DNA from 3 places in the Paenibacillus sp. FSL H3-0469 genome. Region 1 is predicted to be linked to each of the others. Evidence: riboswitches for the same ligand, from Rfam matches in the RefSeq annotation. Region 1 holds a riboswitch; each other region holds the start of a gene.

Region 1 (3,545 bases):
AATATAAGGCGCTGAATCTGCGGCGTAAATTACAGCCCGGGCTTGATCAGACGATGGGCGAGGCAGCCATCCCCGTCCGGAGCAGCAGCAACACCGAGCAGGAAATTCTGCGGCGTGAGGCAGCGGAAGAACTGCTGCACCATATCAAGCAGCTTCAGGAGCCGGACCGCAGCCTGTTTCTGCGCCGGTATTATCTCTATGAGAGTCTGGATGAACTGGCTGAGGCTTTTGACTTAACGAAAAAAGCTGTAGAGAACCGGCTGTACCGGTGCCGAACCATTCTGAAGCAAACTCTGCAGCAGACTAAACCAAACAGAGAGGAGGACTTAGGCCATGAAGAAAGAGTTGACCACCGGTGAGCAGGAGCTGTTCGATCAGCTCGATGCGCTGGAGTTCAGTGAAGCGGAGCTGGCCTTGAACACGCTGACCGCCGAGCCTCAATCAGCCGCTCCATCGGAAGAGGAGCTTGAAGCCATAAGCAGAATCAAAGTGCGCACCTTGTCCCGGACCGGGACCGCTCCTGACGTACAGCGCCGCTTGCCTTCCGTCCGCAGAAGCCGCCGGCAGGCTTATACCGGAGTTGCCGCAGCCCTTCTGCTTGGCGCAGGGCTGGTGTTCACTTCGCCCAGCGTCCAGGCGGGCCTGAAGCAAGTGTTCAGCTTCTTGCCCGGCCTTCACACCGTAGTGGAGAATAGTCCCGACAGCCCGTTATATGTGCTGAAGAAGCCTTTCACCGCTGCTGTAGGTCGGGGTGAACTGACTGTCAACGCTATCCTTGTGCAAGAGAACCGCGCAACCATTAATCTTCGGGGGCAGAAGACTCGCATTATTAATGAATTTCAGGCAGACATCGGAGGAACCCGCTATACCTTCATGTTCAATTCGCGAACTTCCTCTGGAGGTCTCGACTGGGATGCAAGCTACAGCGCTCTTCTTCCCCATGATCTCACTTTACAGGCTGAAGAAGCGGTAACCTTATACATTAATAGCACGGTCATTGGACCGCTTGTCCTGGGGCCGCCGCAGACCGCCGATGACCTGCAGCAGCTCGGGGTCAGCGATGTCCAGCAGGATGTGCGGGTTTCCGCTTTTCCGGTACGGCTGGGTGATGGGCTTGTCCGTGTTGAACTGGTCCCGGCTCTTCAGAAAACCGCATCCGCTGCATCTTCTTATACACTAGAGCCGCTAATGCCCTGGAATGGCACCTATGTCGAGAATGCAGCAGGAGTAAAAGTCTCTACCGAGCACTCTCCATCCTCTATAGGCTACTATTCTGAGCTCTTGTTCCGTGAACAGAAGGAAGCCGGAGGACATCCTTATACAGTCGTCATCCCTTACATCGAGGTATCCGATCAGGAAGCCGTCTCCCAGAAAGTTACCCTGCCGCTGCCCGCTATCGGAGAGAGCAGAACGCTGGATATTACTGCTGAGATCGCCGGATATCCGGTAGACTTCACCCGCATCACCCGCAGCAGTGAGACAGAGGTCAATGTAGATATAGACTTGAAATTTAACCCGGCGGGGGCAAAGTCACTTACCCATTTCTCTGTCAGCTATCCGGGCTCTAAGGAGCCTTATTCCTTTGGGTGGGAGGAGAGTGAAGGCACACCGCGTGTCATGAAGACTCTTAACCTGATTACAGAGCCGGGCGCGGATAAGCTGCGTTTTATACTTTCGAAGCCCATTTTTATATGGAAAGGTCCCTGGACTCTGCCGCTCAAACTGGAGGATTAAGACAGAGAGGGTGGACAACGGCGGGGCTGCCGTCTATAATACACCGTAAGAACATAGCAATACCTGTGAACTTTATAGAACCAGGGGTGCTGGAATTGGCCGGCTGAGATTGTATCCCACAAGATACTGACCCTTATACCTGATCTGGATAATGCCAGCGTAGGAATCTTCATTCGGCACAGTGCCTTAAGCGGTACTGCAGCTGAAGTCCCCTCACGCAAGTCACTGGCGTCCCGATCATCGGGACGCTTTTTTGATTCTAAGGATGTACAGGAATAAGGTTTCTGTAAGCTCTGAAGACCAGGGGTTGCTGGAAGGAGAGAGAAAGAGAAATGGGAGTCAAAAAAACAGTCACACTACTGCTCAGCTCCATGCTGCTGCTCACCGTAGCGGGCTGTGGCGGAGGGAACAACAGCGGCAATGCGGGGGCCAGCGCACCTGCTGCCGGGAACAGCACGGCTGCACCTGATGCAACCGCAGCCGCACCCACGGATGCACCTAAGGCTCTGACCCCGGTCAAGATTGCCCTGGACTGGACACCGAACACGAATCATACCGGCCTGTATGCTGCCAAGGAGTTGGGCTATTACGCGGAGGAAGGTCTTGATGTGCAGATTGTACAGCCTGGCGCTGCCGGGTCCGATACGATGGTCACTTCCGGCGAAGCTCAGTTCGGCATAAGTGCCCAGGAAGCCCTAACCCTGGCCCGGCTGCAGGATGTGCCGCTGGTGTCGATTGCTGCAATCATTCAGCATAATACCTCCGGTTTCGCGGCTCCGAAGGACCGCAATATTAAGACGCCGAAGGATTTCGAAGGCAAAACCTACGGAGGCTGGGGCTCCCCTGCGGAGCAGGCTGCCATGAAAGCCATCATGGACCCCGAAGGCGGGGATGTCTCCAAGGTGAAGCTGGTGAATATCGGCGAAGCGGACTTTTTCACAGCCGTGAAGCGGGATATTGACTTTGCCTGGATCTTCTATGCGTGGACCGGGGTAGAGGCCGAGCTGCGCGGCGAGCCGCTGGATATGCTGTATCTGAAGGATTACGCTCCGCAGCTGGATTACTACACCCCGGTGCTAACCACTAGCGAGAAGGAAATCGCCCAGCACCCTGAAGTGGTGAAGGCCTTCCTTAAGGCTACGTCCAAGGGATATCAGTACGCGATCGATAACCCGGAAGAAGCCGCGACGGTCTTGTCCGATGCTGTACCTGATCTGGACCCCAAGCTGGTGCTGGCCAGCCAGAAATGGCTTAGCCCGAAATACAAGGACGACGCCCCGCGCTGGGGCGAGCAGAAGCTTGAAATCTGGAAGAATTACGCCGACTGGATGTACGGCCTGAAGCTGCTGGATAAGCCGCTGGATGCGGAGAGCACGTTTACGAATGAATTTTTGCCGGAATCATAATCAACCCGCATAGCGGGAATCTTATACTTAACTTGAGAGGAAGGATTCATCATGGCTAATACATTGCTCAGCATTCAGGTCATTCCCAAGACACCGAACAACGAGGATTCTATCCCTTATGTGGACAAGGCCATTGAGGTCATTCAGAAATCAGGCGTGAAGCATCAGGTGAATCCGCTGGAGACCACGATGGAAGGCGAGCTGTCCGAGCTGCTGGATATTGTGCGTGACATGCATGAGGCGCTGATCGCCTCCGGCAGCCCGAGTGTCATCTCACAGATCAAGATCGCCCATAATCCGGGCGGCATCAGCATGGATAAGCTGACCGAGAAATACCGGCCGTGAGAAGCACCTGGAAGCTAGTGTGGCCGCCCTTTGTGGCGGTCCTCTTTTTTGTCGGGATAT
Region 2 (3,545 bases), 2.0 Mb from region 1:
CGGAAGAGACCAAGCGCCAGGTGGAGCAGGAGGGCAGAACATGCATTCTGATCGCCGGGGATATTGGGGACGAATGCTTCTGTCAGAGCCTGATTCGTCAAACCGTTGAAGGACTCGGCAAGCTCGACATTCTGATCAACAACGCGGCAGAGCAGCATCCGCAGGATAAGATTGAGGACATTACGGCAGAGCAGCTGGAGCGTACGTTCCGGACGAATATTTTCTCCATGTTCTATCTGACCAAGGCAGCCATGCCTCATCTTAAAAAAGGTGCTACGATCATAAACACCACCTCCATCACGGCGTATCGCGGCAGCCCGCAGCTGCTGGACTATTCGTCCACCAAGGGAGCGATTCTCAGCTTCACCCGTTCGCTGTCGATGAATCTGGCCGATAAAGGCATCCGCGTGAACGCGGTAGCGCCTGGACCGATCTGGACCCCGCTGATTCCGTCAACCTTTGACGCGAAGAAGGTCAGTGAGTTCGGCGGCACCCAGCCGATGAAGCGCCCGGGACAGCCTGAAGAGCTGGCACCGGCTTATGTATACCTGGCCTCGGACGATTCCTCCTATGTGAGCGGACAGGTGATGCATGTGAACGGCGGCGAGGTTGTCAACGGCTGATGGGTGTAGAATAAGATCTGGATGCAGATTTGTGTGCAACATATAAATTCTATTTTTAAAAAAGCCTAACCGCTTGCCGGCAGGCTTTTTTTCTGCGCTTGTAACTATTACAATATATTTCCGTCTATTTAGTTAATTGGATATGAAAAGGGGATTGGGATGCTTAGAAAAAAAGGATTCATTCTATCTGCAGCGGGGATTTTTGTTTTTCTGGTAGTGTTCATTTACTTGACTCCTTTTGCAGGGAGACTTGTGGCAAATACAAGATTGGAAGGAAAGGCAAAAAGCATTGGGGTTAGAATTACACAGGAATCACCGCCGCTACCCCTTGTTACTTCCGGGAAAACCCAAATTCCGGTTACCCAAAGCAGCTATTGCTGGGGGAAATTAGGATGTGCGGATTATATAGGAGGACAATCCATGGTACAGGGGGTTACTCCCACTGTTATAGAACCTGAGGGGGGGATCCATGTTGCTTTTACTTATAAACCGGCACCCGGCGGGTTAACCGTTCAGCAATTTGCCGATGATAAAGAAGTGCAAATTCCATTGCAGAACGGCTCTTTTAATGCTCCAAAAGAACAAGGCGTTTATTACTATGGCATATCAGCATTCTGGACAACCGAGGATGGTAAATTTTCAGAAGGGAGTTCATCTGTGGTTTTTGTAATTGAAGTAAAATCTACGAAAGAATAGCCCTAAGAGGAATAATATGCTAATATACAACAAGCAAGACGAAACAACCGCATAGAACGATCACTAGGGGTGCCGCAAGGCTGAGACGGGCGTAGTTGCCTGGACCCTTTGAACCTGATCTGGTTTATACCAGCGTAGGGAAGTGGAGAACGAATATTGCAGCGGGGGTATACGGCAAGTGCCGGTATTCCTGTTTCTATTCCAGACTGCTTCCTTTACGGGGGGCGGTCTTTTTTGTGTTGTGGAGTGGTGCAGAGTGAGCTGGAACAGACGGGAGGGGAAGGTCGTTGTACGAAATTCATGCGGTCTCGGATGGGCGGCTACCGCCTGAAGCGCTGGCTGAATGGGCCGCGGCGGTGCATTCTATGGTGGATTATATCCAGCTCCGCGAAAAATCCATGCCCGCCCGCGAACTGCTGGCGGCGGCGCAGCAGATGCTTCAGGCCGGAGTACCGCCATCGAAGCTGGTCATTAATGATAGGATCGATGTTGCCCTGGCCGCCGGGGCAGGCGGTGTACAGTTAGCCTGGCATAGCCTCCCGCCAGCCGCAGTGCGCGGCCTTGCACCGGGCCTGCGGATCGGCAGATCGGTCCACTCGCAGGAAGAGGCGGCGGAAGCTGGAAGGCAGGGAGCAGACTTCTGCCTCTACGGGCATGTGTTCCCTACGGCCTGCAAGCCCGGACAGCAGGCACGCGGACTGGAGCAGCTGGCCGAGGCTGTCCGCTGGAACCGCATACCGCTGATTGCGCTCGGAGGGATTACCCCGGGCAATGCCGGAGCGGTGCTGGCCCAAGGGGCGGCTGGCATTGCTGTCATGTCGGGGATCTGCGGAGCTCCTGACCCGGTGGCAGCAGCCCGTGCTTATAGGGAAGCGGTTCACAGGGCGGCAGAGCAGTCTTGTAACCCATGATATGGATCAAGTAAAAGGCACAGCAGGAGGTGAACAGGCATGATTGTGACCGTTAACGGGACCCGCCAGAGGGTGGAAGAGAGCTGCCGGACGCTGGCGGATCTGCTGGCCCGGCCCGAGTGGGCCGGGAAGCTGGTCATTGTCGAGCTGAACGGCGAGCTTGCCGGAAGAGAGGTTTATGGCGATACGTTACTGAATGAAGGGGACCGGATTGAGCTGGTTCATTTTGTAGGCGGAGGCTGAACACAAAGACTTATCCCAGGAGGCGTTAAGATGCAAGATCCATTGATGATTGGCGGCGTGACTCTAACCAGCAGACTATTCATTGGCACCGGAAAATACAGCCGTAACACTCTTATTCCCGAGGTCATTACGCGCTCAGGCTCACAGGTCATTACCGTTGCCCTGCGCCGGGTGGACCCGGAGAGCAGTGACAATATTGTCAGCCATATTCCATCCCATATGACTTTACTGCCTAATACCTCTGGTGCGCGCACCGCAGAAGAGGCGGTACGTATTGCCCGGCTGGCGAGATCGGCGGGGCTGGGAAACTGGGTGAAGATTGAGGTCATCAATGACCAGAAATACTTGCTGCCGGATAACATGGAGACCATCCGGGCGACCGAGATCCTTGCAGCAGAGGGCTTCGTGGTGCTTCCGTACATGAGTCCTGATCTGTCCGCTGCCCTGCGGCTGAAGGCAGCGGGGGCTGCGGCTGTGATGCCGCTAGGGGCACCGATCGGGTCCAACCGCGGGCTGCAGACCAAGGAGCTGATCCGGATTCTGATCTCCGAGACGGATCTGCCGGTGATCGTGGATGCCGGAATCGGCAGACCGTCCGAGGCGGCTGAGGCGATGGAGATGGGCGCTGCTGCGGTCCTGCTCAATACAGCGATTGCCACCGCCTCAGATCCGCTGCTGATGGCAGAAGCCTTCCGTGATGCGGTATCCGCCGGGCGCAAAGCTTATCTCGCCGGACTGGGCCCTGTGGAGGAGACGGCGGCAGCCTCTTCACCGTTGACCGGATTCTTGGCCTGACAGATGGAATAGGGAGGAGAGGAACGGTTATGAGCTTTTATGAGACGATGGCCCGGCTGGAGCAGCTTCCTTACGGGACGCTATGGAGCCGTTATACGGCAGAGGATGTGAAGCGCGCGCTTCGTGCAGAGCAGGTGGATGAAGAAGGGCTGATGGCCCTGCTGTCACCGGCAGCGGAGCCTTATCTGGAGGAGATGGCACATAAGGCGCACCGGTTGACGCGTACGCATTTCGGCCATGTGATGCAGCTGTTTACCCCGATGTATCTTGCAGATTT
Region 3 (3,545 bases), 320 kb from region 1:
GATGGAGCTCCTGCAATATGAGCTGAATCGGCCTGCTCCGCTGGTGCGTATCCGCAGCCGTGAGGGAGTTGTAGAGCATGACCGGGCGCGCAGTCTGCTGGAGGAGGGCAAGTTTCCTCAGGCTGTAGAGCTGCTGGAGGAGATCACTGCGAGCACTCCGGATTTTTTGGCTGCGCATAATAATCTGGCACTTGCCCATTTCTATATGGGCCGGTTTGCCAAGGCGAAGGAATGTCTGAATGAGGTGCTGAAGCAGGACCCCGGCAATCTGCACGCTCTGTGCAATATGGCCATCTTCCTGCAGTATGCAGGGGACAAGGAGCAGCTTGAGACGCTGCTGGGGATGCTTGAAGCAACGGTGCCGTTCCATCAGGAGCATGTATTCAAAATGGCTACAACCATGGGTATCCTGGGCCGGCATACCGCCGCTTACAGCCATTTCCGCCGTCTGCTGAAGGATGAGGAGGTCGCCGGAGACGCCGGCCTGTATCATTACTGTGCGGCGGCGGCAAGCAATAGCGGAAGACATGATGAGGCGCTGCGCTACTGGAGACAGGCAGCCAAGCTGGACCCTGCTTCCGCTGTCCCGGCGTTCTTCCTGTCCCAGCTCCAGCAGGTCCGGGCAGAAGGCCATCCGATGCCTACTGTCAGCTATAATTATCAGCTGCCCTTCCAGGAGCAGCTGAAGCAGTGGAAGGGCAATACAGGCAGGTTCACTGAAGAAGTGCGGAATAATCCGCTGCTGCGCGCCTCGTTCTTCTGGGCGCTGCGCTACGGCGATTCCGCTACGAAGCTCCAGGTGACCGAGGCGCTTCGCTGGATTGAGGACGAGGAGATGTCCGAGGTGCTGCGCGGAGTTCTGGAGCAGGAGCCGCTGCAGGAGGACCGCCTGCAGGAGGCAGCATTGTTCAGCCTCCAGCGGCTGATCGGGGAGAACCTGAATGAAGCCGGCAGCTCGCCGGGTGAAGAGCAGGAGCCTGTGGCTGCTCCCGGACCCAAGGGGATACTGCCCGGAACCGGCGGCTTAACGCCGTCCACTACCCGTATTTGAAGCCATTGTTGTTCTAAGACACACACCACTTGTAAGGAGGCCAATGTAATGTACAAAACGATTGTAATCGGAACAGGCCCGGCCGGGCTGACTGCCGCGATTTATCTGGCGCGTGCGAACCTGAGCCCGCTGGTAATTGAAGGCTTGCAGCCGGGAGGACAGCTGACAACGACGACAGAAGTGGAGAACTTTCCAGGCTTCCCTGAAGGGATTCTGGGTCCTGACCTGATGGACAATATGCGCAAGCAGGCGGAACGCTTCGGCGCTGAATTCAAGAACGGCTGGGTGGAGTCGGTGGACTTCTCACAGCGCCCGTTCAAGGTAACCGTGGACGGGATGGGTGTACTGGAAGCAGAGTCGGTTATTATTTCAACCGGGGCTTCTGCAAGATATCTGGGCATCCCGGGCGAGCAGGAGAATGTGGGACGCGGGGTCAGCACCTGTGCGACCTGTGACGGCTTCTTTTTCCGTAATAAAAAGATTGTCGTCGTCGGCGGCGGAGACTCCGCCATGGAGGAAGCCAGCTTCCTGACCCGCTTTGCGTCCAGCGTAACGCTGGTTCACCGCCGTCCCGAGCTGCGTGCCTCGAAGATCATGCAGGACCGGGCGCGTGATAACAGCAAGGTAACCTGGGCTTTGAACCGCACCCCGGTGGAAGTAGCGGTAGGGGAGACCGGAGTGAAGGGTCTTACGGTGCTTAATAATGAGACAGGTCTGACAGAGCTGGTAGAGGCAGACGGTGTGTTCGTAGCCATTGGACACACGCCGAACACAGCCTTCTTGGGCGGGCAGATCAATACGGATGCTAATGGCTATATCGTGGTGAACCCGGGTACTACCGAGACCAATATCCCTGGTGTATTCGCCTGCGGCGATGTGCAGGATACCCGTTACCGTCAAGCGATATCAGCAGCGGGAACCGGCTGTATGGCCGCCATGGATGCCGAGAAGTTCCTGGAAGGCACGATGGTGCACGACTGGAGCGAATCGCTGGACAAATAACGGGTTTACAAGAATTACCCGCACAGGTAAAATGTATTTAATTAGATAAGATACCCACTAGGGGAGCCTGAATAGGCTGAGACGGGAAAATTGAATTTCCGGACCCTTGAACCTGATCTGGATTATACCAGCGTAGGAAAGTGGAGTCGGACTTTTTTTGAATACAGTCTTATTTGGCTGTTCCTTTAATAAAGCCGCTCCAGGTGGAGCGGCTTTTTGATTTGTAAGAATCTATAGATTCTTCAGCTCAGTCTGCTGCGTGAAATCTTATCTGACAAGCTCATTAGAGCCAATAGGAGGAGATTAGAATGCCAGAAATAATGAAGAACGGCGAGGTGGATCTGTCCGGATTCCCCGCCAGCCGTAAAGTGTATGTGGAGGGCTCACGCACGGATATCCGGGTTCCGATGCGGGAGATCAGCCTCAGCAGAACCGAAGGCGTTGCCGGGGAAGAGGAGAATGCTCCGCTGCGTGTCTATGACACAAGCGGTATTTATACGGATGCCGCGGAGGAGACGGACATTCGGAGAGGGCTGCCGCCGCACCGTTCAAGCTGGATCGCGGAGCGTGGTGATTCGGAGGAATACACCGGAAGGGCGGTCCGGCCGGAGGATAACGGAATCCGCAGAGAAGGGGCAGCTGCGGAAGCTTGTCCAGGACTGAGCAGGAATCCCCGGCGGGCCTATGCAGGCGGTAATGTGACCCAGCTGCATTATGCAAGGCAAGGGAGCATCACACCGGAAATGGAGTATATTGCGATCCGTGAGAATACCCGGCCGGAGTTCGTAAGGGATGAGGTGGCTGCGGGCCGTGCTATTATTCCGGCCAATATCAATCACCCGGAGAGCGAGCCGATGATTATCGGCCGTAACTTCCTGGTGAAGATCAATGCGAACATCGGAAATTCTGCGGTCACTTCTTCTATAGAAGAGGAAGTGGAGAAGATGCGCTGGGCAACCCGCTGGGGGGCTGACACCATTATGGATCTCTCCACCGGCTCCAAGATCCATACCACCCGGGAGTGGATTATCCGCAATTCTCCTGTGCCGGTCGGTACAGTGCCCTTATACCAGGCGCTGGAGAAGGTGAACGGCATTGCCGAGAACTTAACCTGGGAGCTCTACCGTGACACCCTGATTGAACAGGCAGAGCAGGGGGTGGATTACTTTACTATTCATGCAGGGGTGCTGCGGCGCTATATTCCGCTCACTGCCCGGAGAATGACCGGTATCGTCTCCCGGGGCGGATCGATTATGGCGGCCTGGTGCCTGGCCCATCAGCAGGAGAACTTCCTGTACACACACTTCGAAGACATATGTGAGATTATGAAGACATATGATGTGGCCTTCTCACTGGGGGATGGCCTGCGTCCCGGCTCTATCGCCGATGCCAATGACGAAGCTCAGTTCGCCGAGCTGGAGACGCTGGGAGAACTGACGCTACTAGCCTGGAAGCACGATGTTCAGGTCATGGTCGAAGGTCCGGGGCATGT

What was found. A riboswitch is a leader RNA that binds a small molecule or an ion and turns the genes downstream of it on or off. The one in region 1 is predicted to bind thiamine pyrophosphate.
Region 2: another riboswitch for thiamine pyrophosphate. It lies ahead of NSS83_RS30435 (thiamine phosphate synthase); the one in region 1 lies ahead of NSS83_RS21940 (ABC transporter substrate-binding protein).
Region 3: another riboswitch for thiamine pyrophosphate. It lies ahead of thiC (phosphomethylpyrimidine synthase ThiC); the one in region 1 lies ahead of NSS83_RS21940 (ABC transporter substrate-binding protein).

What each region holds. Positions count from the first base shown of each region.
Region 1 covers NZ_CP150302.1:4,970,789-4,974,333, reverse strand. Annotated here, with positions in the region: gene NSS83_RS21950 (sigma-70 family RNA polymerase sigma factor) at 1-359, shown strand, start outside; gene NSS83_RS21945 (hypothetical protein) at 334-1,734, shown strand; TPP riboswitch at 1,807-1,917, shown strand; gene NSS83_RS21940 (ABC transporter substrate-binding protein) at 2,067-3,140, shown strand; gene NSS83_RS21935 (MTH1187 family thiamine-binding protein) at 3,192-3,485, shown strand; gene NSS83_RS21930 (ABC transporter permease) at 3,482-3,545, shown strand, end outside.
Region 2 covers NZ_CP150302.1:7,004,507-7,008,051, forward strand. Annotated here, with positions in the region: gene NSS83_RS30425 (SDR family oxidoreductase) at 1-623, shown strand, start outside; gene NSS83_RS30430 (hypothetical protein) at 783-1,319, shown strand; TPP riboswitch at 1,375-1,477, shown strand; gene NSS83_RS30435 (thiamine phosphate synthase) at 1,607-2,230, shown strand; gene thiS (sulfur carrier protein ThiS) at 2,270-2,473, shown strand; gene NSS83_RS30445 (thiazole synthase) at 2,504-3,268, shown strand; gene thiH (2-iminoacetate synthase ThiH) at 3,298-3,545, shown strand, end outside.
Region 3 covers NZ_CP150302.1:4,650,374-4,653,918, forward strand. Annotated here, with positions in the region: gene NSS83_RS20595 (tetratricopeptide repeat protein) at 1-1,051, shown strand, start outside; gene trxB (thioredoxin-disulfide reductase) at 1,100-2,053, shown strand; TPP riboswitch at 2,103-2,209, shown strand; gene thiC (phosphomethylpyrimidine synthase ThiC) at 2,362-3,545, shown strand, end outside.